One region of the Exiguobacterium sp. Leaf187 genome, then DNA from elsewhere that is predicted to be linked to it. Evidence: riboswitches for the same ligand, from Rfam matches in the RefSeq annotation. Region 1 holds a riboswitch; each other region holds the start of a gene.

Region 1 (6,099 bases):
AACGCATCAAGTAAGTCGAATTTCGCAGCAAGTGCGAAGTTCCCTGGAACGGCTGAGATATCGACACTTTCGACAGCGCGTGGCAGTTGAGCCGCTTCGAGTGGTTTGATGACGAGTTTCTTCGGATTCTTGACGATATCTTTTTCTGAAACGGTCAGAGGATCAGCATCCGGCTTGAGTTCAATCCACCCTTGTTCCGCAAGCAAGTTCAGTGCCCGTGCTTGGTTCGTCGGATCATTCGGCGTCGCGACTTCAGCACCTGTCTTGACGTCGTCAAGTGTCTTCGCTGTTTTACTGTATAGTCCCATCGGTGCTGTCGGAACCGTGATCAGTCCTTTTAAGTCGAGATTCTTTTCTTTAGAAAACGTTTTTAGATAGATCGAGTGTTGGAACAAGTTGGCGTCGATATTGCCGCTACCGAGGGCGATGTTCGGTTGAATGTAATCGCTGAACTCGACGATTTCGACTTTATAGCCTTTCTTTTCGAGTTGTGGCTGAATCGCTTGTTTGACCATGTCGCTATACGGACCGCTCGTCGCCCCGATCTTGATCGTCTTGTTTTTTTCATCAGCGCTGCTGTCTCCACATCCTGCGAGGACTCCTGCACCGAGTAAGGCTGTTGCTAAAAAGGCATATCGTTTTTTCATGATTCCACTCTCCCTTTGTATGTGTGATTAGCGTTTATCTGTTTTTCGCGCCAGTTGATTGCCAAGTGCTTGAATACTTTGAACGATGACGATGAGCACGACGATCGTCACGATCATGATGAGATTATCGTAGCGATAGTAACCGAAACGGATCGCGAGGTCACCGACACCACCGCCGCCGACGATACCAGCCATCGCTGAGAAGCCAATCAAGCTGATCGTCGTTAATGTGATGCCCTGAATGATGCCAGGGAGTGCTTCCGGTAAGAGGACACTGACGATGATCCGCAATGGTTTCGCCCCACAGGCTTCCGCTGCTTCGATTAGACCAGGCGGAATTTCACGGAGTGATGTTTCGACGAGTCGCGCGAGAAACGGAATCGCTGCGACACTGAGACTGACAGATGCTGCCGTCGGACCGATCGTATTGTCGAGTAAGAACTTCGTCAACGGAATGAGGGCGACCAACAAGATAATGAACGGTAGCGACCGGACGATGTTGACGACGAAGTCAAGAACACGGCGGACGGCAAGGTTTTGAAAAAATAATCCGCGGTCGGTGACGAACAAGAGAATTCCGAGCGGAATCCCGACGACCAATGCGAAAGCAAGTGAAATTCCGACCATCCATGCTGTCTCGCCGAGTGCCTTCAAGAGCTCAGGTAACATCGTTTGAATACGATCAAGCCACATCCTGAATCACCTCGAGTGCATGAAGTTCCGTCGCGAGCCAGTCGAGGGCAAGAGCGATTTGATTGGATGATCCCGTCAAGCTGACAATGAGGACACCGAAGGCGACGTCTTGAATGTAGTCGACCTTGCCGTGCAAGATGCTGACTGAGATATCGTAACGGCGGATCGCTTCTGATAACGTACTCTCACCGGTCTTTTCGCCCGTGAACTGCAAGCGGATGATCTTGCCTGGGGTTGCCTGTAAAATGCGTTCCGGCAATTCGATTTGTAGTGCCGTATCGACATAATGTTGCGTCACCGGATGCTTAGCTTGACTGAACAAGTCATAGGTTGAGGCGACTTCAACGACTTCACCTTGTGACATGACCGCGACACGATGGCAAATCTGTTTGACGACATCAATCTCATGCGTGATGAGGACGATCGTCAACCCGAGTCGTTCATTCAAATCCTTCAGCAGTTCAAGGATCTGTAGTGTCGTAACGGGGTCAAGAGCGGATGTCGCTTCATCACATAACAAGACGGTCGGATTGTTTGCGAGTGCCCGGGCAATCCCGACGCGCTGTTTCTGCCCACCGCTTAATTGACTCGGGAAGTTCGTCTCAAATCCTTCAAGTCCGACGAGCGAGACGAGTTCGCGGATCCGCTCCGGGAAATCTGCTCGTTTGACGCCAGCGGCCTTGAGCGCAAAAGCGATGTTATCCGCGACGTTGCGCGACTGGATCAATTGGAAATGCTGAAAGATCATTCCTGTCCGCAAGCGAAGTTGACGCAAATCTGCTTTTGACATCCCGCCAAGCGAGACACCGTCGACCTTGACGGTTCCTTGTGTCGGATGCTCGAGCCCATTGATTAGGCGAAGCAACGTACTTTTACCGGCACCAGACTCGCCAATGATTCCGAAGATTTCTCCTTTTTGGATCGTCAAATCGACATCCCGTAAGGCAAAAATCGGGGTCCGGTCTCGGACGAACCGTTTTGTAATGTGTTTGAATTCAATCATCCGCTCATCTCCTCATACAAAAAAAGTCGCTTTTTCCTAGTAGCGGAGCAACCAGAAAAAAGCGACGAAAGTGTAAGATTTCGTAACTTATCTCTCAGAATGAAAATCATTCTGTAGGATGTGGCACCGTTCCTTACAGGTGGTTGCCGGACGTCGTTGGGCCTAATCCCTCGGTCGCTCTCGATAAGTAGTTATGCTGTTGGGACTTACTTTAACGGAAATGATTCCCATCTGTCAAATGTTTTTTCAGAATTATTCCGCAACAGGTGTCCGGAATAGGTTGAGCGTTCCGATTCGATCGACGGCTTCTTCTAGACGTTCGACGTCAGCAATCAAGCTGATCCGGACGTAGCCTTCACCGTGTTCGCCGAAGAAGGATCCAGGGGTCACAGCGACGTGCGCTTCGTCAAGTAGATGATCGGTGAAGCTCTGGGACGTGTAACCTTCAGGAACAGGAAGCCAGACGAAGAAGGAACCGCCCGGGCGTGGTCCACTCCAGCCGATTGCATCAAGTTTTGCGAACAACGCATCGCGTCGTGTTTCATACAAGCGACTTAACTCACGGACGCACGTCTGGTCACTCGTGAGGGCGACGGTCGCCGCATGCTGAATCGGTGTGAAGGCACTGACGTAGAGATGTTCTTGGTACGTTTCGATGCTTGAGATGACGGACGGATTTCCGATGGCAAAGGCAATCCGGAAGCCGGACATGTTGAAGCGTTTTGAGAGTGAGAATAGCTCGATTCCGACGTCTTTCGCCCCTTCCGTCTGCAAGAAACTTCGCGTCGGACCATCGAAACTGATACCGCCGTATGCTAAGTCATGAACGACACAGATATCATGGGCATCGGCGAAAGCGACTGTCTGCTCGAAGGCTTCTGCCGTCGCGGTCGCACCCGTCGGATTACTCGGGTAGTTGAGGAACAACATCCGGGCACGCTCAACGTCCGTCGTATCAAGTAAGTCATAATCCGGCAAGAAATCATTTTTCTCGAGCAACGGAAGCGTAATCGGGTAAGCGCCAGCAAGTGCTGCACCAGACAGGTAATCCGGGTATCCTGGATCCGGGACGATGACACCTTCTCCAGGGTTGACGATCGTCTGCGGTAAGGCGACGATTCCGGCTTTACTGCCGAGGAGAATCGCGACTTCCGTTGCCGGATCGATCGTGACACCGAATTCAGTCGCGTAAAAGTTTGAGACAGCTTGTTTTAGAAAATCATGTCCACGAAATGGTGGATATTGAAGGTTCGTTGGCTCGTCGATAGCTTGTTTTAAGGCATCGAGAATATGTACAGGCGTCGTTTGGTCGGGTGTTCCTTGACCAAGTGTGATGACATCATGTCCGGCAGCTTTTACAGCACCGATTCGGTTCGCAAGTTCAGCGAAGACGGGAGCAGGAAGCCGATCAATGGCGATGGATGGAGCGAAATGTTTCATGGATGAATGCCTCCTTCGTGGTATTGTCGTCAAGGATAACGAATATTCAGTCAAAAGAAAAGAACTTTTTCGAAATTTAAAAAAATTTTCGGATAAACAGGTACAGATAAGTGGAGCGGGAATAAAGAGTAGGGAGAGGAGTGGGAAGATGAAGCGAGCTAACTGGAAAGAGGCAGTCGTCTATCAAGTCTACTGGCGTAGCTTTAAAGATTCGAACGGGGATGGGATCGGTGATTTAAGAGGTGTCATCGAGAAGCTTGATTACATCGCTTCACTTGGTGTCGATGTCGTGTGGCTGAATCCATGTTATCGTTCCCCGGACGTCGATAACGGCTATGATATTGCCGATTATTACGAGATCATGAAAAAAGCGGGAACGATGGGAGATCTCCAGGAGTTGATCACGGCTGCTCATGCCCGTGGATTAAAGATCATTCTCGATTTAGTCGTGAACCATACGAGTGACCAGCATGACTGGTTCCGTCAGTCATGTGAGCGGATCAACGATAAGGATGACTGGTACATCTGGAAAGACGGCACGAAAGAGACGCCTCCGAACAACTGGCGCTCGTACTTTGCGCCAAGTCCGTGGACGTGGAGTGAAGAGCGCGGGCAGTATTATTTTCATTCCTTCGCCAAAGAACAACCGGACTTGAACTGGGAGCACCCAGCTGTGAGGCAAGCAATCTACGATATGATGAACTGGTGGATTGCTCAAGGGATCGACGGCTTCCGGATGGATGTCATCAACTTGATCAAAAAACGGTCGTTCGAGGATGTCGCCAATCCGTTTGATCTCTCGTACCTTGGGAATCAGCCAGGTGTGCATGACTTCTTGCAGGAGATGCATGCGAATGTTCTCGCTGGTAAAGACTTGTTTACAGTTGGTGAGATTCCGTTCGTCGGTCCAGAAGATGGACTGTTATATGTCAGTGACGAACGAAAAGAACTCCGGACACTGTTTCACTTCGAAATCGCGGACGACATGGAAGCGATGGATCTCTTACGATTCAAGGAGATTCAAAAACGCTGGTACGACGTCTTATACCCATTAGGTGTCAATTCACAGTTCCTCAACAACCATGATCATACACGACAAGTGACGCGCTTCGGCAGTGAACGATACCGGGTTGAGAGTGCGAAACTACTCGGTTTGATGTTGCATACGTTACCGGGCATTCCATACGTGTATCAAGGAGAAGAGATCGGGATGACGGGGATTCGCTTCTCGGATCCGTCGCTTTATCAGGACGTCGCCTTTCGAAATCGATACGCGGAGCGCGTCGCTGGCGGAGAGGACCCAGAGGTCGTGCTCTCATCGATGCAGTTACTCGCGCGCGATAATTCCCGTACACCGATGCAGTGGGACGATACACATGCAGCTGGCTTTACGAGTGGTAAACCATGGTTAGCGGTCAATCCGAATTATACGGACATCAATGTCGCGCAAGCAGAAGCAGATCCATCGTCCGTGCTTGCTTTTTACAAGTCGCTGATTCAGATGCGAAAGGATCATCCGATTATGGTCTACGGTACATACCGAGACTTAGCGCTTCATGATCCGTATCTCTATATCTATGAGCGGGAATTAGAGGGAGAAGTCTGGCGGATCGTCCTCAACGTACATGATGAACCGATGCAGACCGCCCTCGTCTTACCACAGGAAAAGTTGCTCATATCAAACTATCCGGATAGCCCGGATATCTTGCGTCCTTACGAAGCACGCGTCTATCGTTATGCTGTTACAGAACAGACGTGAGTCGTCTGTTGAAAAGAAAAACATCCGCGGACATGTCAGGAACACGTTCGCGGATGTTTTTTCAAATGCGTACATTACTTGAAAGGTGATGTTTTTTTCGTCTGTAAGACGTGAGAGAATCGATCGACGGCTTGGCGCATCTCATAACTCGGTCCGAGAAAGAGCGGACCATGTCCGACAGCGAGTATATCCGGAGACAGTTCCGTCAGTTGATCAGCCGAGCGAAGGGCGACGTCCGGATCCCATGTTGCGAGTGCAGGGAACGGGAATTGCCAGCGGACGTCACCGGAGACGGCGAGTCCTCCTTGCGTCTGAAAAGCATCTCCGGCGATCAACGTCCGGCTTCCTTCATGCCAAAGTGAGATCGAACCAGGTGTATGACCGGGTGAGGCGATGACACTGAGACTTCCGACTTGTTGACCACTCTCGAGCAAGCGATCCGGACGTGTTTTGATGTTTTTCGGAATACCACCTTTTAAAGGTGTCGTTTCGCCTTCGCGTAGCGTCTCGTCCCCACTGAGCAATGCAGCATCGCGATAACTGATACAGACTTGAGC
Region 2 (6,099 bases), on a different contig from region 1:
ATGATATGGTGGGCAAGTAGAACGATACCCAGGATTCCTAATATTCCAATGAGTACTTGCGGCATAATGAACGATCCTCCTGTTTAGTAGTATCTAGTCTTATTTAAACATAGTTCATACGGATTTCGTCAGGAAAAGTTTCCCGTCCCACATTCCTCACGGTATACTGTAGGAAAATCGTAAGCGATCAAGGGAGGGCATTTTTTTCATGAAAACCTTTAAGTTATGCACTTTACGCATTTTAATGGACGAGTCAGGACGTGATACGACGATTCCCGTCGCCATTCAGGACGGATTGACGGTCAGTACCGAACAGACGGCACAGTGGGTTGCAGAAATCGTCGTTCCTCCAACGGATCAGCCGATCGTCGATGAATTGTTCACAAAACATTTACGTGCTTTGATTGAAATCACGATCTCACGACCTGATAATGACCCTGCCGCGATGATCGTCACGCCCCTTGAACGGACTGTCTTAAGCGAAAACGTCTCGTATGTCTTCACGGGTAAGATGGTCATGATGAAGAATGATTTATCTGAATCGATCTTACGCGAAGTCGTCGAAGATGGATTCGCTGGCGAAGAACTCGTTCAAGAATATAAGGATCGTCGTTCGAAACGTGGCGCCCATATCACAAGCATCGCTAAAGAAACATTCAAGCAATATTTGACAGAGCATCCGAACGCACCCGTTTCTTAAGGTTTTTCGACCTCATCCGTGATGTGGTCCGCTACGTTGATTCGGTCAATCGTATAGTGATCTGTATGATGGATATAATTCGCACACGCGTTTTTCAAAGGTGTCCGGTAACTGAACGTCGCATCAATCGATGATAAGGCTGCCTTGATCGTATGCGAGTGACAGACGATTAGAATTCGTTTCCCTTCATACATGCGTGTCGCTTCCTGTAACGCATCGAACACGCGATCCTGGATGGCTTGTTCCGTTTCAAGACCCGGCACAAGTGTCGTATCGTTCGCTTGAACAGCCTCGTAAATCGCTGCGACTGGTTCACCGGAAGCGGCTCCGAATTCGCGTTCGACAAGTCGCTCGTCTGTCGCTGTAATCGTTAAGCCAACAGCACGACCGATGATTTCCGCCGTCTCAACGGCACGCGACAAGGGACTTGCTACTAAGACATCCCACTTTTCATTCGATAGATAAGCGGCGCTGAGTTCCGCTTGTCTTCTTCCTGTTGCATTCAACGGGATATCTTCTCTTCCTTGAATCCGTTCGTTTAAGTTCCAATCCGTCTGACCATGCCGCACTAAACAAATTTCAGTCATGTCTCTGTCTCCCTCATTTAAGAAATATGACTGATTGTATCATGTTTTCCATTCGGAAGTTGTCGAGGTGGCAACAGTAGTACCTGACAGGTGAAATGTTCAATTCGTTCAAGCAATCGTTCGATCTTTAACGGATTTTCCGTCTGAGCGAAACTAGCAAGTGAGTGCGTACCATTCGGAAAGGAAAACAAACGAACATCGGCTCCGACATCCGCTCCCTTCTCAACGAAATGCAAGGCTTGAGAAAACGGAACAATCGGATCTTTTTTACCGTGCAAGAGCATGATTGGCGGAGCATCCGACGATAAATGTGTGACGGGTGAGACGTGCGTCATCAGCTTGCGCCATTCTTCTCGTCCCCCCTTGTAGAACTTAATATGGGCAATCCAAGTCTGAATGAAATTAAACAGCAAAAAGTTCGTCGGTGGATATAAAGCGATCACACCACTGATCAATGGCATGTGCCGCTCATCGCGCTCACCAACGAAAGCAGATGGGGCAAGTGCCGTCGTCAGCATGAGTGCGGCTCCGGCTGAATCTCCCCATACCATCATCCGTCCTCTTAGAATGCGAAGACCCTCTGCTTCCTTATTCAAAAAACATAACGCATCCCGTACATCTTCGAGGTTATCCGGAAAATAACTGCCCTCTTCGAACAAACGATACTCAATACTACAGACGGCAACTCCGAGTTCAAGTAGTCGATCAACGATTGGACTAAAGCAGAACATGTCATCGCGCTCTCCACGAACGAATGCACCACCGTGTGCATAGATGGCAACTGGAAACGGTCCTTCTCCTGGTGGATAATAGAGATCGAGTTGTAAGATGCGGTCTCCCACCTGTTTGTAGGTGAGCGTCCGCGGTGCAAGTTGTTTTTCTGTGAGTGGCAAGGCGGGTTCGGTCCATCGAAGTAGTGCACCATAATTGTTCCAGATACTCGCTCCCGCTGCTGCCGTCGTCAATAATGCAGCTCCCCCCATTAGCCATGCAGTTTCACGTTTCACTTGATCACCTCCAAAAAGACGTGCCAGTTTCTTCACTTTATTATCCTTTTACCCCGTTTTAAAAGATGTCGAACGTCTCGGTATTCCTACTTGACGCTTCACCAGCGTTCCGCTATAGTGAGAAAGTCCAAATCGGAATTGTTACGTTTTAATAATGGAGGTATCATATAATGAAAAAAATTATTCCTGCTTTAACAATCGCCTTCGCGAGTGCAAGTGTCCTCGCCGCTTGCGGTTCGAATACCGATTCATCGACTTCAGATAAAACCCAGACAGAAGTCTATGCATCGACGTTCGCAACAGCTGCTATTGCCCGCGAAATCGGTGGTGATCAAGTCGACGTCAAGATGATCGTCCCACCTGGAGCAGATCCTCACTCTTACGAGCCGACGTCAAAACAACTCACTGAAATTGCTAAGGGTGACTTGTTCCTCTTAACGGGCACGACGCTCGAGCCGTATTCGAAAAAAATCCAAGAGAGCTTAAAAGGCACGGACGTCCGCTTCATTGAGACGAGTAAAGACGTCAACTTGCTAGAATCGGATGCTACGCTTCATGCACATGAAGAAGAGGGGCATACAGAAGACGAACATGCTCACGAAGAAGAAGGGCACGATGATCACGCAACGGACGAACATGCGCATGAAGAAGAGGGTCATGACCACGGAAAATACGATCCACACGTCTGGCTCGACCCTGTCAACGCAAAAGCAATGGCACACTCGATTACAACTGCTTTATCAAAAGAAGTACCAAAAGACAAAGCAACATTCGAGAAAAACTTAAAAGCGTTCGATCAGCAAGCTGATGAATTGGACGAACAATTTAAACAAGCCGTCGCTGATGGATCAAAAAAAGAACTTCTCGTTACGCATGCCGCTTATGGTTACCTCGCAGAACGATATGGTTTCACACAACTGCCGATCGCGGGAATTTCTCCTTCCGATGAACCGTCACAAAAGCAACTGGCCACTTTAGTGAAAGAAGCACGGATGCATGATTTGAAATACGTCGCGTTCGAAGAGACGGTCTCACCGAAGGTCGCACGTGTCATCCAAAAAGAAATCGGAGCTGAATCCGTGACGATTCATAATCTAGAGTCGGTCACGAAAGCGCAACAAAACAGCTCGTACTTCAAGTTGATGGAAGAAAACGTCCAAACATTAAAACAAGCACTTCAGTAAAGTACAGTTGACACGCGTTACTCAATGCGGTACGGTAAGAAACGTGTTTTACAACAATTGAATGACTTCTTTTTATCGCGAGAAACGGAGGGACTGGCCCAATGATGTTTCGGCAGCGGACGATTTGATTCGTACTGTGCCAAATCCAGCAAGCGAAAGCTTGAGAGATAAGAAGAGCGTCTTTTTTCATAAAGACCTCCTTCTTTCTTGCGAAGGGGTCTTTTTTTGTACCTTTGAGAAACGAGGTGTCAACAATGAATGAAACGATCACGCCTAACAAATGGGCACTGCTTCCCCTCGTCGTATTCCTGGTCCTCTTCATCGGAGCCGGGATCTTCTATGACGACTTTTACAAATTTCCGATCCTTATCGCCGCATTGATTGCTTTAATCTTTGCTGCAATCACAACGAAAGGATCCATCAATCAAACGGTCGAACGAATCGCAACCGGTGCCGGAAATCCCGATATCATGATCATGGTCTTCATCTTCTTATTAGCCGGTACGTTTTCTGGAACGGCAGAAGCAATCGGTGCCATCGATGCGACCGTCAATGCTGCTTTGACGTTCCTACCTCCGTCACTCCTGATGAGCGGTCTGTTCGTCATCGCTGCCTTCATCTCGATGGCGATGGGGACATCTACCGGAACGATTGCCGCGCTCGCGCCGATCGCTTTCGGTATTCATGAAGCAACAGGCATCAACGTCGCGATCGCAGCAGCATCAGTCGTTGGGGGTTCGATGTTCGGCGATAACTTGTCGTTCATCTCAGATACGACGATCGCTGCCGTTCGAACGCAAAAAACGAACATGCGTGATAAGTTCCGAACGAACTTCATGATCGTTCTCCCGGCTGCCATCTTGACGGTCATCTTACTCGCATTCGTTTCTGGTTCTGGCGATGCGGTAACGGCTAAAGCATTCGAGTTCTACAAATTGATTCCATATCTCGCCGTCATCGTCCTTGCACTATTTGGTGTTAATGTCATCCTCGTTCTCGTCGGTGGTACATTGCTCACTGGCATCATCGGTATGATTGACAATAGCTTCGGTTTAAGTGGGTTCGTCCTTTCGATGTCAAAAGGAATGATGGGCATGGCAGAGATTTCAATCTTGACGCTCCTCATGGGTGGTCTCGTCAGTTTGATTACGTTCAACGGTGGAATTGCTTACTTGAAAGAGACGCTGACGCGCAAGATTTCACAGCGTCGCGGTGCCGAATTCAGTATGGCGGCACTCGTTAGTGCGACGAACCTCGCAACGGCGAACAATACGATCTCGATTCTTGTCGCTGGACCACTGGCAGCTGAAATCGCCGATACGTATGAAATCGATCGCAAGAAATCAGCGAGTATCCTTGATATCTTCTCTTGTGGTATTCAAGGCATCATTCCGTATGGGGCACAACTATTGATTGCAGCAGAATTGACGAAGACGGCTTCTCCTGAACTGATTCCGTATCTGTTCTATCCGTTCCTCCTCTTCGTTTGTGGATCAATCGCCATCTTCTTCGGATTGCCACGCATGAAGAAGACAGCTGCGAAGCAAGAAAAAATTTCTTCCTAATCATAAAAACAGGTCCGATCGCTATGATCAGACCTGTTTTGTTATTTTTTCTGCTTTGCTTGTCTTTCTAAGATCAAATAGGCGATTGCCGGAAGTGGAAACTGAAGGAGTCCAGCACCTCCCCACACCCATGGATTACGTCCTGACTTTCGTGCACTGAAAAACAGACTCACTGCTTGTGTGACCAGCAAGGCACCAATACTAAGCCAAGCTCCCTTTGATAGCTTTTTATTCTTTTGAGCCATCTGTTATCCTCCTTTTTCGGACAGGCATTCAGATTTTATTACGCTTCTATTTTATATCATATCCTATTTCTCCATGAGCATAGAAACGGACGTCTTCGTTCGTTCATGCTAAACTAAACGAGCAAATCTAAACTACGTTTTATGAGGAGGAGTAACACATGCAATACGCAAAACTTTCAAACGGTATTACGATTCCCCAAATCGGATTCGGTGTCTGGCAAGTAGATGAAGAGACAGAAGCACCTGCTGCTGTCGCTGAAGCACTACGTGTCGGCTATCGTCACATCGATACAGCTGCTGTCTACAAAAACGAGCGCGGTGTCGCAAAAGGAATCAAGGAAAGCGGCGTGAAACGTGAGGATCTCTTCTTAACGTCAAAAGTCTGGAACGATGATATTCGTGCCGGTCGGACGAAGGAAGCATTCGCAGAATCGCTCGAACGTCTCGAAACAGATTATCTTGACCTCTATCTCATCCACTGGCCGGTCGAAGGCTATATCGAAGCGTGGAAAGCAATGGTTGAATTGTACGAAGAAGGCAAGATCAAAGCGATCGGTGTCTCGAACTTCAAGGAACATCACCTCGATACATTGGCAGAAGAGGGATTGATGGCTCCAATGATCAACCAAGTCGAATTGCATCCACAATTGCCGCAACACGAACTACACGAATACTTGCAAGATCACAATATCCAAGTCGAAGCATGGAGCCCACTCATGCAAGGGAAATTCCTCGAAATCAATGATTTCAAGGAAATCGCAGAGAAGCACGGCAAGACACCTTCACAAGTCGTCTTACGTTGGCACCTCGA
Region 3 (6,099 bases), 190 kb from region 1:
CACGCGTGACCAATACTCGGCAACGCATCGTATTCAGCAAGAAAGGCAATCGTTGCGCCTGGTCGGTCGCTCGATTTCTTCGCGAAGAACGCGGTATCATGCCCAGCGACGCCGAGTTCTACTGTAAAACCTTCCGCCGTTAGACGCTCCGCATGGAGCCGCGAAGCAAAGAATTCCTCATTCCCGATTTCCGGCGTTGCATGAATCCGGTGACTTGTCTCAAGATACGATTCCCGTTTTTGTTCGATATCCTGTTCAATCGTCTCTACCCATGTCGTGCGTACTGGTGTCGTCATACTGTCCACTCTCCTTTTGAAATTATTCGCCGATGTCGCTCAGTGGAACGAACGTCGGGATCGTACTGCCTTTGTATTCTTTTTTGATGAAGGCCGCGACATCTTTTTGTTGATACAGCGATGCGATTTTTTTCAGTTCTTTTTTGTTCTTGTCTTCCGTCCGTGTCGCGATGATGTTGATGTATGGTTTTGCTGTCTCGTTCTCATGAACGATCGAGTCCTTGATCGGGTTGAAGCCAGCGTCAACCGCGATGCCATTGTTGATGATAGACGCCGCGACGTCCGGTAAGACGCGTGGCGTTTGTCCGGCGACGATCGGAACGATTTTCAGCTTCTTCGGATTCTCGACGATCTTATCGACCGAACCGTTACCATCGAAGTCGTCCGGTAGCTTGATCAGACCTGCTTCTTGCAGTAACAAGAGGGCGCGTCCCATGTTCGTCGCTTCGTTCGGAACAGCGATTTTTCCGCCATTTGGAATATCTTTGACATCCTTGTATTTATCCGAGTAGATCCCCATCGGTGCGATGACAGTCGTCGCAATCGGCGATAGCTTCAAGTTATGTTCTTTCTTGAAAGCGTTGAAGTAGGAAATCGTCTGGAAGGCATTGGCGTCGATCTCACCCTCAGCCAGTGCCATGTTCGGCTGGACATAATCGGAGAACTTGACGAGTTCGATTTTGATGCCTTCCTTCTCTGCTTTTTTGGCGACATAATCCCAAACTTGTGTGTCTGAACCGCTGACACCGAGCTTGATCGTCTTTTCGTCTTCTCCTGATGCTGCGCACCCGGCAAATAAAATCGTCGTGAGTGTTGCTCCAATTGCTACTGCTTTTTTCATGGCTGAATCGCTCCCTTGATTAATGTCTTCTAATTTTTCGTGCGACGATGTTGCCTGTCGTCTGTAAGCCTTGGACTAAGATGACGAGAATCCCGACCGTGATGATCATGACTTTCGTGTCGAATCGTTGATAGCCATAAGTGATCGCTAAGTCGCCGAGACCACCGCCTCCAATCGCACCTGCCATCGCTGACGCCCCGATCAAGCCAACCGTCGCGATCGTTAAGTTCAGGATGAGTGAACCGAGTGCTTCCGGTAGGAGGAAGCGGAAAATCGTTTGAAACGGTGTCGCGCCCATCGCTTCTGCTGCTTCAAGAACGCCTTTATCGACTTCGAGTAAAGAACTCTCGATCAGACGCGCCATGTACGGTGCAGCGTAAAAGACGAGCGGGACGATGGCGGCTTCTGTTCCGATCGATGTCTGAACGATCAAGCGCGTCAACGGGATGATCGCGACGAGTAAGATGATGAACGGAATCGAGCGGAAAATATTGACGATACTGTTGAAGAACGTGAACAGCGGGACATTTTCAAGCAATGCTCCTTTTCGCGTGACGACAAGCAGGATCCCGAGTGGTAAGCCGATCAAGGTCGAGAATAAGAGCGAAACGGATACCATCGTCATCGTCTGCAAAAATGCTGTCCAGATATCACTGTAATTAACTAGCATGAGCAAGTACCTCCTCGACCGTCACCTGTGCCTGATCGATGTAGTGTAACGCTCGTTTCACTTCAGTCTGCTCACCAATCAACTCGATGAGTAAGGTGCCGAACGGCGTATCCTGCAACTCCGTGATACTACCGTGCAAGATGTTGATATCGACGTCAAAGCGTTTCGCAACTTGCGATAAGAGCGGCTGCCCGGTGTGATGTCCGAGGAAATGAATCTTATAGATCGGATTCGCATTCCGGGACTCGATCAACTGGCGAATCGATGCTGGAATCTCGTCGTGCATGACGGAGCGGACGAAGTTCTGTGCTGTCTCGGTCTGCGGGTTTGAAAAGACATCAAAGACCGTTCCTGACTCGATCAGTTTCCCAGCTTCAATGACAGCGACGCGGTCGCAAATCTCCCGAATGACGCCCATCTCGTGGGTGATCAAGAGAATCGTGATTCCGTACTCCGCATTGATCCGTTTTAATAACTGGAGAATATGATGTGTCGTTTGGGGATCGAGTGCTGACGTCGCTTCGTCACATAAGAGGACGGAAGGTTGCGTCGCGAGTGCCCGGGCGATACCAACGCGCTGTTTCTGCCCACCCGACAATTGATCCGGATAATGATCCGCCTTGTCCGCGAGATCGACGAATTCGAGTAACTCCGTCACCCGGCGGCGAATTTCGTCTTTCTTGACGCCTGCGAGAACGAGTGGTTTCGCGACATTCGTAAAGACCGTGTTCGCATTCAATAGATTGAAGTGCTGAAAAATCATCCCGATCCGTTGTTTTGCTTGGCGCAATTTTTTCGGAGACAGTTGCGTTAAATCTTCTCCATCGACCGTCACCGTTCCTGACGTCGGTCGTTCTAATAGATTGACACAGCGGAGCAGTGAACTTTTTCCGGCACCGCTAAAGCCGATGACACCAAAGATTTCGCCTTTCTCGATCGTCAGGTCGACACCGTCGAGTGCTGCGATCGTCTGATCTTTCGTGACGTACGTTTTTTTGACTTGATGAAATGCGATCATTCCGTTTTCCCCCTTCATTCAACAAAAAAGGTCCCTTCTTGAGAAACAAGAAGAGACCTGGATCCGCACAGTGGCAGAATCCACTCCACTCATCTCTCAGACATCTGTCTGATGGAATTGGCACAGTGCTCATAATGAGTCTGTTGCCGAGGTTTCGTAGGGCCAGTCCCTCCACCTCTCTGGATAAGTATTGCGGTATGAAATTTGTATGTGTGTTGTTGCGTTGTTGCTTATGTCGTAAAACTAATTTTTACATTACGGGTCGAAACTTTAAAAGTCAACCAACTTTGCAAAAATAATCCATTTGGCGCATATCGATGGATGAACAAGTTATGAGTTAGCTTACTCAACGGATCATGATTCGTCAAGAAAGATTTGACAAGTCATTTTTGGTCGTGCTACCATCGTTTCAATGATTATTCCGACAATTCCAATATGATATTTATCAAGAGTGAACGAGAGACCTGGCTCTATGACTTCACGGCAACCTGCAATCTGTAAGGTGCTCCGACCAGCAAAGCGCGGCTTTGGATGATACGGTGAAAAACTCGTGGGCGTCCAAGCAGTGACGTCGACGAGTTTTTTTCATGAATGGAGGAAAAATAGTAATGATGAACTATCCTGTATTGACTGGTGCTGAAGCGTTCTATTTTCAAGGGGGATCGATCGGCATTCTAATCTGTCATGGTTTTAACGCCACACCGCAAAGTGTCCGGGACGTCGGTGAGGCATTCGCTGCTGAAGGTTTTACCGTCTATGCCCCGCGCTTACGTGGACATGGAACGAATGTCCGCGAGTTTGAACAATCGACTGCTCGATGTTGGAAGCAAAGTCTGCAAGACGGCTATGAACGTTTACAAGAAACATGCGATCAAGTCTTCGTCATCGGTCAATCGATGGGTGCGACGCTTGCACTGTCACTCGCCGCTGACGGCATTCCGTTTGCCGGCATCATTACGATCAATGCCGCACTCTCCGTTCCTTCTTACGAAGCACTTTCGTTCGAGGACGGTCCACAGTACTTACCGGAAGGGGCACCGGACATTAAGCGAGCAGCCTTCGAAATCATCTATGACCTCGTTCCGAGCCGTTGTGCGTTCGAACTCGTCCGTCTGATGGATGAAACGAAAGGACGCTTAGGATCAATCCTTCTGCCGACATTAATTCTCTACTCGGCGACCGATCACGTCGTTCCGCCGTCGAGCTCGGATTATCTGCATCAGCACATCGGAACGAATGATAAACGAAGCTACTGTTTACTGAACTCGTACCACGTCGCGACCCTCGATCATGATCAGGATTTGATCGTTCGTGAGACGATCCGCTTTATCGAACAATCGTGTCAGTTTTCGCAAGAAACAGGCTGAATCAAAAAAAACAGCTATTCGTTTCTATATGGAAGCAAATAGCTGCTACAGATTGTAAGCAAAGCGCAATTTTCTCTAATGGGAGGATTGCGCTTTGTTCATTTCAAATCGTTTTCCTGGGACAAGCATCGACCTCGTCCTGTTAATCAAGATGACGCTTCTTCAACATGTATTTAGTATTTCCTACATGCGACGTACCATCAAAGAGATCTAGACTAACATGACATTCCGTTAATTTTTAGGTCTTGGGTTGAAGGAATAGGTACCCTATTTCTCTACATTAGACGCGTTGCCCGAAAGCAAAAAGACAAATTAGATTAAGACGTCATATACAGGAGAGTACAACAGATCCGGGGAGTGAAAAAACGACGCTTCAAGCAATGCTTACTTTCATTACCGTGAACCTCGAAAAGCCTACAAATTGGTTCTTGGATCCCTCAGGGAATCCACGTTTCTTTAACATTTTAGTAATTAATACATACAACAACCCCTCATTTCAATTACGAAGTGAGGGGTTGTCTACAAGCTGAAACTCCCATATTTAATTATAGGATTTTTTTCTCACTTTTTTCTTTTTTAGCTGCTTTAAAGTTAAGATAAATGGTACACCCAACAGCTGCGATTAAAAAGATTATCCCGTACCCTATTTCAAAGTTAAAACCATAATACAAGATTGTGACTGTAACTAATACAATCAAAACTAATCGTATGCTAGATTTATGGTATTTACTCATTTGTTTACCTCCAATTCCTTACATCAACAGTTATCGTTGTTTGATCTTTTCAATTTATCCATTAAATAAATCCTTCAAAAACACTATACCTTACACCAAAAACCTTCGAAAGGTTACATACAAACGAGAAAAACAGTAAGAGTTTTCAGTTGATGAATCCTTATTGTCTTTTTAATTACTTATATACTCTATGTTTAGAGTTAGCTAACTCACGATAAAGAACTGTTACAAGTAGTAATTAGTTACTTTATTCTTTTAGTCCTAGCTTTCTTTATCATTCATCTCGAGTTTAAAAAAGTGACTAAAAGAAGCTGAGACTTAACTAGCTGAGTTTAACGAAAAAAAAGAATCGCCATCACTCAGGATGTGCAATTCCTTTTTATCATCTGTAAAACTGAGTTATATCCCAGCCTTCGCCTTTTTTCATTTATCGTTCTTGGTGTTGCACCGATTGGAGCGGCTTCGGTTTTCCAGGTACCTCATGGCAATGACGGCAACGTGGCTCATACGATTCCGACGCTCCGACTAGGATGATCGGATCATCGTAGTTCGCTGGTTTCCCGTCAATCAAACGTTGTGTCCGGGAAGCCGGATCCCCACATGAAAGACAGATCGCTTGTAGCTTCGTCACGAATTCTGCACGCGCCAGTAATTCAGGCATTTTCCCGAATGGCTCTGCCCGGAAATCTTGATCAAGGCCTGCACAAATGACGCGTTTTCCGTCTTGTGCGAGTGCTTCGATGACTTGTACGATCTCATCATCAAAGAATTGAACTTCATCAATGCCAACGATTTGTGTTTCTTCTGCTACTGCCGCGTAGAGATCACGACTCGTCGCCATCGGAATCGCTACGACAGAGTTGCCAACGTGAGAGACGACATGCTCTTCATGGTACCGGTCGTCGATTGCTGGCTTGAATACTTGCACGGGCAGTTTGCCGTACTGCGCCCGTCTGACACGACGAATCAACTCTTCCGATTTCCCGGAAAACATACTGCCACAAATTACTTCGATCCAGCCGTACTGATTTATTACATGCATCATCGTCCGACACCGTCCTCTAAAAATAGTCACTTTAACGAGTATAGCTCGAAACGGTATCGAGAAAAAGGGTTGACTTCCGGAAATCAAAATTCATTTTTTCTTTCCCTAGAATTTTTGTCCTTTCATTC
Region 4 (6,099 bases), 200 kb from region 1:
CACACCACTCTACGAGATCACTTCATTCGATTTGCCTGCTGGTACGCGCATTTTGGCGAAGCTCGAATGGATGAACCCTGGGGGCAGCGTCAAAGACCGCCTTGGCATTCAACTCGTTGATGCAGCAATCGAAAACGGACATGTGACACCAGGCGGTACGATCATCGAGCCGACAGCCGGGAATACCGGCATCGGCTTGGCGCTCGCTGCTAAAAAATACGATCTCCAAGTCATCTGTGTCGTTCCGGAAAAATTCAGTCAGGAAAAGCAGACGTTGATGCGGGCACTCGGCGCAACCGTCGTCAACACACCGACTGAACTCGATATGCAAGGGGCCATCGACCGGGCAAAAGAACTCGGTCAAGAAATTCCGAATAGTTACGTTCCGTTACAATTCGAAAACGAAGAGAACCCAGTCACGTATCAGCGGACACTCGGTCCTGAGCTGATTGCGGACTTGCCGCACATCGACTGGTTCGTTGCCGGTTGTGGTTCAGGTGGTACGTTCGCCGGAACAGCGGACTTCTTAAAACAACGTCTCGGTACAAAAGCAGCAATCGTTGAACCGGAAGGCTCCGTCTTAAATGGTGGTCCAGCCGGTCCGCATAAGACAGAAGGTATCGGTACAGCGAAATGGCCAAGCCTCGTTCCGCGTGAACTCGTTGATGAGATTCATACGATTTCTGACCGCGATGCATTTGACGCGGTTCATACACTCGCTGCTCGCGAAGGACTACTCGTTGGTAGTTCAGCAGGTGCAGCGCTCGTTGCTGCGCTTGATATCGCAAAGCGTCACCCCGGCAGTACGATCGTCACCGTCTTCGCAGACAGTGCCGAACGCTATTTAAGCCAACAAATCTTTGAAAAGGTGGACGAAACTCATGCGTAAGAAGACAGCATTGATTCATGGAGGAACAGGTGTCGATCGGGCAACAGGAGCCGTCACACCTCCAATCTATCAAACAAGCACATACAAGCAGGATAAAATCGGTCAACTTAAGGACGGATACGAATACTCACGGACAGCGAACCCGACACGGACGAGCATCGAACGATTGATTGCGGATCTCGAGGGCGGCGCACGTGGTTTTGCGTTCGGTTCTGGGATGGCAGCGATCCATGCCGTCTTCCACTTGCTTGAGTCTGGCGACCACATCGTCATGACGGATGACGTCTACGGTGGTACGTTCCGCTTGATGCAACGCGTCTTACCGAAGTTCAACATCCAAGTGACATTCGTCGATACGACGGATCTTGCGGCAACGGAAGCAGCGATCCAAGACAACACGAAGATAGTCTACGTCGAAACACCGACGAACCCGTTGTTGAAAGTTACGGACATTGAAGCAATCGCAACAATCGCCAAACGTCACGATCTTAAACTCGTCGTCGACAACACGTTCGCGACACCATACCATCAACAACCACTCGCACTTGGTGCAGACATCGTCTTGCACAGTGCGACGAAATACATCGGCGGACATTCGGACGTCGTCGCTGGACTTGTCGTCGTCAAAGATGATGCGCTCGGCGAAGAGCTGCACTTCATTCAAAACTCGACAGGCGGCGTGCTTGGACCGCAAGACAGCTTCTTGCTCGTCCGTGGTCTTCGTACACTCGGTATCCGGATGGATGCGATCGAAGAGACAGCACATGATCTCGTTGCGTTCCTACAAGCGCAAGACATCGTCTCGAACATCTTCTACCCAGGACTTGCATCGCATCCTGGTCACGACATCCAAGCGAAACAAGCGACTGGATTTGGTGGGATGATCAGCTTTGATGTCGGTTCAGCAGCGAACGCAGAAAAACTCGTCGAGGCGACACACTTCTTCACACTCGCTGAGAGTCTTGGTGCCGTCGAGAGTCTGATTTCGGTGCCTGCACGGATGACGCACGCGTCGATCCCAGCAGAACGTCGGGCAGAACTCGGCATCACGGACGGTCTCGTTCGGATTTCAGTTGGACTTGAGGATGCGGAAGATTTGAAAGAAGACTTAACACGTGCTTTCACGTTCCTCGAAAAAGTTTCTGAAAAAACTGTTTGACAACAAAAATAACCCCTGCTAATATTCAGAATATATTCTACAAACTTAATACCGAAACTCTTATCGAGAGTGGTGGAGGGACTGGCCCGATGAAACCCGGCAACCGCGGATCTAATCCGAAGTGGTGCTAATTCCAGCAGACAAAAGTCTGGGAGATGAGAGCAAATGGTTTTGTGTACTGAAAAGTGCGCGCGTTTGCTCTAAAACGCGCGCACTTTTTTTATTTTAGGAGGGACAGTTGTGATTCGTTTACAAGACGTAGGAAAGATTTATCGCTCAAAGCGCGGAGCGGTCGAAGCCGTCGCGAATGTCGATCTGACAATCGAGCGCGGTGAAATTTTTGGAATAATCGGTTATTCCGGAGCAGGGAAATCGACCCTGATCCGATTACTGAATATGCTCGAAGCACCAACGAGTGGTTCGATCCAAATCGATGGTGTTGAAATGACATCACTAAAACCTAAGGAATTACGAGGCGTCCGCAAGAATGTCTCGATGGTCTTCCAACACTTCAACTTACTATGGTCACGGACGGTTGAAGAGAACATCATGTTCCCACTCGAGCTCGGTGGCTTCCCGAAAGCACACCGCAAGGAACGGGTCGCGGAACTGATCCAACTCGTTGGTTTGGACGGACGCGAAAAAGCCTATCCGTCACAATTATCCGGTGGTCAAAAACAACGTGTCGGTATCGCTCGGGCACTGGCATCGAACCCGGACGTTCTCTTATGTGACGAGGCAACAAGTGCACTCGATCCGAAGACGACGGACTCAATCCTTGAGTTACTCGTCGACATCAATGAAAAACTGAAACTGACGATCGTCTTGATCACACACGAGATGCACGTCATTCAAAAAATCTGTCACCGGGTCGCCGTCATGGAAGCCGGTAAAATCGTCGAGCAAGGACCGGTCGCAGAAGTCTTCCGTCATCCGAAGCAAGCGATGACGAAGGAATTCGTCAAACAATTGACGTCGCCGTCGGAGAACGAGTTAACGTTCGCGAAACTACGCGAACGGTACCCAACCGGAAAAATCGTTCAGTTGACGTTCGTCGGATCGACAGCAGAAAGCCCGATCCTCGCGGAAGTCATGAAGGATTCGCCGGTCCTGTTCAATATCATCGGTGGAAACGTCGGTCAATCACAGGAAGGGGCACTCGGTACACTGTTCATTCAGTTGATCGGGGAAACAGAAGCAACACAAGCGGTCATCACGAAGCTTCAAGCCAGTGATGTTGAAGTGGAGGTGGATCACCGATGATTTCATTCTTTGACAATCTAGATTGGGACATGGTGTGGGAAGCGACAGGCAGTACCGTCTATATGACGGCAATCGCTGGTGTTTCGACATTCGTCCTCGGTTTGATCATTGGTTTACTATTGTATGCGACAAACGAAGAGTTATTGTTCAAGAATCGGGCGTTCTATTCAGTGTTGAGCTTGGTCGTCAACGTCTTCCGTTCGATTCCGTTCATCATCTTACTGATCTTATTGATTCCATTTACGACAGCAATCGTCGGTTCGTTCCTCGGACCAACGGCAGCATTACCGGCACTGATTTTCGGTGCTGCACCATTTTACGGTCGGATGGTTGAACTCGCGTTACGCGAAGTCGATAAAGGTGTCATCGAGGCAGCTGAATCGATGGGCGCGACGAAGTTCCAGATCATCTATAAAGTCTTAATCCCGGAAGCGTTGCCTGCCATCGTTTCTGGTATCACGGTCACACTCGTCTCACTTGTCGGTTATACGGCAATGGCCGGAGTAGTCGGCGGAGGTGGACTTGGGGACATGGCCTTCATCGAAGGATTCCAGCGTTCTCAAAACGATGTCATCGTCATTGCGACACTCTTAATCTTAGCGATCGTCTTCGTCATCCAAATCATTGGTGACTTGCTGATCCGCGCGATCGATAAACGTTAATTCGAAACTTAATCATATTGGAGGAATCATTCATGAAAACTTGGAAAAAATTCGTAGGTACTGCTGCTGTATCCGTCTTAGCTATTAGCCTTGCTGCATGTGGCGAAAAATCATCAGGATCAGGTAGCGACGACAAAACACTCGTCGTTGGTGCTTCGAACGTACCGCACGCTGAGATTCTTGAGCACGTCAAAAAAGAATACGAAGCAAAAGGTTACAAGCTTGAAATCAAGAAGTTCCAAGATTACGTACTTCCGAACAAAGCGCTCGCTTCAAAAGAAATCGATGCGAACTACTTCCAGCACGTACCGTATCTTGAGCAACAAGAGAAAGAAAACAAATCATATAAGTTCGCGAACGCAGGTGGCGTCCACGTTGAACCACTCGGTATTTACTCGAAGAAATACAAGTCACTCGATAAGTTACCAAACGGTGCAACGATCTTAACGAGCTCAAACGTCGCGGAACGCGGTCGTGTCTTGACGTTCCTTCAAAATGAAGGATTGATCAAGCTTAAAGACGGTAAAACGACAGATGCACAACTCGGTGATATCGCGGAGAACCCGAAGAAACTCAAGTTCAAGACGAACATCGAAGCATCACTTCTTCCGCAAGCTTACAAAAACAATGAAGGCGACGCCGTCCTCATCAACACGAACTATGCGATCGATAACGGTCTGAACCCATTGAAAGACGCGATCGCTTCAGAAGATGAGTCTTCACCATACGTCAACATCATCGTTACACGTGATGGCGATGAAAAAGACAAGCGTGTCACAGCACTTCTTGACGTTCTGCACGAAAAGAAAAACCAAGATTGGATCCTCGACAAGTACAAAGGTGCGGTCGTTCCAGTCAGCAAATAAGTTCACCGAAGCCGGCATCCTTCCTATATAATGGAAGGATGCTTTTCATTTGTCTGAAACAGGGGTTAGGGGGAATCATATGCAACGCATAAGTCAACTGCATCCGTTGACACTCGGGGTCTTGTTCGGGACGTTTTTCTCACGTCTCGGAACGTTCATCACGATGCCGTTCTTCGCCATCTACATGACGACCGTCCTGAAATTTGATCCTGTCGATGTTGGCTGGGTACTCAGTATCTCGGCGATCGCCAGTCTCGTCATGAGTTTCATCGGCGGCACCTTGTCGGACCGGTATGGTCGCCGGGCGATGATGCTTGCCGGAACGATCGGATTCGCGATCGTCTTCATTGCGCTGGCACAAGTCGAGACATTCTGGGCATTCTTTACGCTCAGTGCTTTGAACGGGGTCTGTCGTTCGATTTTTGAACCATCCGCCCGTGCCTTGATCAGTGATACGACGGACGAAGCGAACCGATTGTTCGTCTTCAATATCCGTTACGCGATGATCAACATCGCAGCAGCGATCGGACCGGGAATTGCTTTACTGCTGAGTGCGGGGAACACGTCCGCGACGTTTTACATCACAGCGTTCGTCTATATCGTGTACGGGGGGATGATCGGTATCTTATTCAAACGCCATCCGATCACCGAGACGCATGGTGGGAAAAAGGTATCGTTCGGAGCAACGGTTCGTCTGTTGCGGACGGATATCGCTTTTACGCTGGCACTCGCTGGCATCATCTTCGGGGTTTTCGGCTACAGTCAGTTCAACTCGACATTGCCACAGTTCTTGACGGAAACGTCACTGCTTGAAGGCGGGAAGACACTCTATGCGATTTTGATCACGATCAATGCGATCACCGTCTTGATCGTTCAATATCCGATCATGAAGTTTGGTATGAAGACGTCACCACTCGTCTCGATCACGACCGGGATTGCGACTGTTGCGATCGGATTGTTCATCATGGGAAATGCGAACGCGATCTGGTTGATGATCGTCGCGATGTTCATCTTCACGTGCGGGGAAGTCATGATGTTCACGATGACCGACATCTTGACCGATCGGTTCGCCAAACCAGAATTACGGGGCAGTTATTTCGGGGCGATGGGCTTGACGTCGATCGGACAATCAATCGGTCCGATCGCCGGAGGACATTTGTTAAGTTTATATGGAGCGGACCGTCCGTTACCGATTTTCGGGATATTAGCGGGCTTGACATTATTCGGAATACCACTGCTCTTACTGTCACAACGGATTCA

What was found. A riboswitch is a leader RNA that binds a small molecule or an ion and turns the genes downstream of it on or off. The one in region 1 is predicted to bind S-adenosylmethionine.
Region 2: another riboswitch for S-adenosylmethionine. It lies ahead of ASF99_RS14145 (Na+/H+ antiporter NhaC family protein); the one in region 1 lies ahead of ASF99_RS12715 (methionine ABC transporter ATP-binding protein).
Region 3: another riboswitch for S-adenosylmethionine. It lies ahead of ASF99_RS13535 (methionine ABC transporter ATP-binding protein); the one in region 1 lies ahead of ASF99_RS12715 (methionine ABC transporter ATP-binding protein).
Region 4: another riboswitch for S-adenosylmethionine. It lies ahead of ASF99_RS11700 (methionine ABC transporter ATP-binding protein); the one in region 1 lies ahead of ASF99_RS12715 (methionine ABC transporter ATP-binding protein).

Annotation. Positions count from the first base shown of each region.
Region 1 covers NZ_LMPR01000009.1:1,642,477-1,648,575, reverse strand. The annotation lists gene ASF99_RS12725 (MetQ/NlpA family ABC transporter substrate-binding protein) at 1-647, opposite strand, end outside; gene ASF99_RS12720 (methionine ABC transporter permease) at 675-1,340, opposite strand; gene ASF99_RS12715 (methionine ABC transporter ATP-binding protein) at 1,330-2,343, opposite strand; SAM riboswitch class I at 2,428-2,533, opposite strand; gene ASF99_RS12710 (aminotransferase class I/II-fold pyridoxal phosphate-dependent enzyme) at 2,596-3,783, opposite strand; gene ASF99_RS12705 (alpha-glucosidase) at 3,932-5,542, shown strand; gene ASF99_RS12700 (MBL fold metallo-hydrolase) at 5,617-6,099, opposite strand, start outside.
Region 2 covers NZ_LMPR01000011.1:12,176-18,274, forward strand. The annotation lists gene ASF99_RS14120 (hypothetical protein) at 1-65, opposite strand, end outside; gene ASF99_RS14125 (YwpF family protein) at 209-700, shown strand; gene ASF99_RS14130 (histidine phosphatase family protein) at 697-1,287, opposite strand; gene ASF99_RS14135 (alpha/beta hydrolase) at 1,305-2,294, opposite strand; gene ASF99_RS14140 (metal ABC transporter solute-binding protein, Zn/Mn family) at 2,465-3,478, shown strand; SAM riboswitch class I at 3,548-3,652, shown strand; gene ASF99_RS14145 (Na+/H+ antiporter NhaC family protein) at 3,733-5,043, shown strand; gene ASF99_RS14150 (hypothetical protein) at 5,085-5,288, opposite strand; gene ASF99_RS14155 (aldo/keto reductase) at 5,447-6,099, shown strand, end outside.
Region 3 covers NZ_LMPR01000009.1:1,835,184-1,841,282, forward strand. The annotation lists gene ASF99_RS13520 (M20 family metallopeptidase) at 1-296, opposite strand, end outside; gene ASF99_RS13525 (MetQ/NlpA family ABC transporter substrate-binding protein) at 319-1,137, opposite strand; gene ASF99_RS13530 (methionine ABC transporter permease) at 1,157-1,807, opposite strand; gene ASF99_RS13535 (methionine ABC transporter ATP-binding protein) at 1,797-2,825, opposite strand; SAM riboswitch class I at 2,912-3,015, opposite strand; SAM riboswitch class I at 3,265-3,366, shown strand; gene ASF99_RS13540 (alpha/beta hydrolase) at 3,434-4,192, shown strand; gene ASF99_RS13550 (thymidine kinase) at 5,354-5,968, opposite strand.
Region 4 covers NZ_LMPR01000009.1:1,438,600-1,444,698, reverse strand. The annotation lists gene ASF99_RS11710 (PLP-dependent cysteine synthase family protein) at 1-889, shown strand, start outside; gene ASF99_RS11705 (bifunctional cystathionine gamma-lyase/homocysteine desulfhydrase) at 882-2,048, shown strand; SAM riboswitch class I at 2,106-2,210, shown strand; gene ASF99_RS11700 (methionine ABC transporter ATP-binding protein) at 2,289-3,311, shown strand; gene ASF99_RS11695 (methionine ABC transporter permease) at 3,308-3,973, shown strand; gene ASF99_RS11690 (MetQ/NlpA family ABC transporter substrate-binding protein) at 4,006-4,839, shown strand; gene ASF99_RS11685 (MDR family MFS transporter) at 4,919-6,099, shown strand, end outside.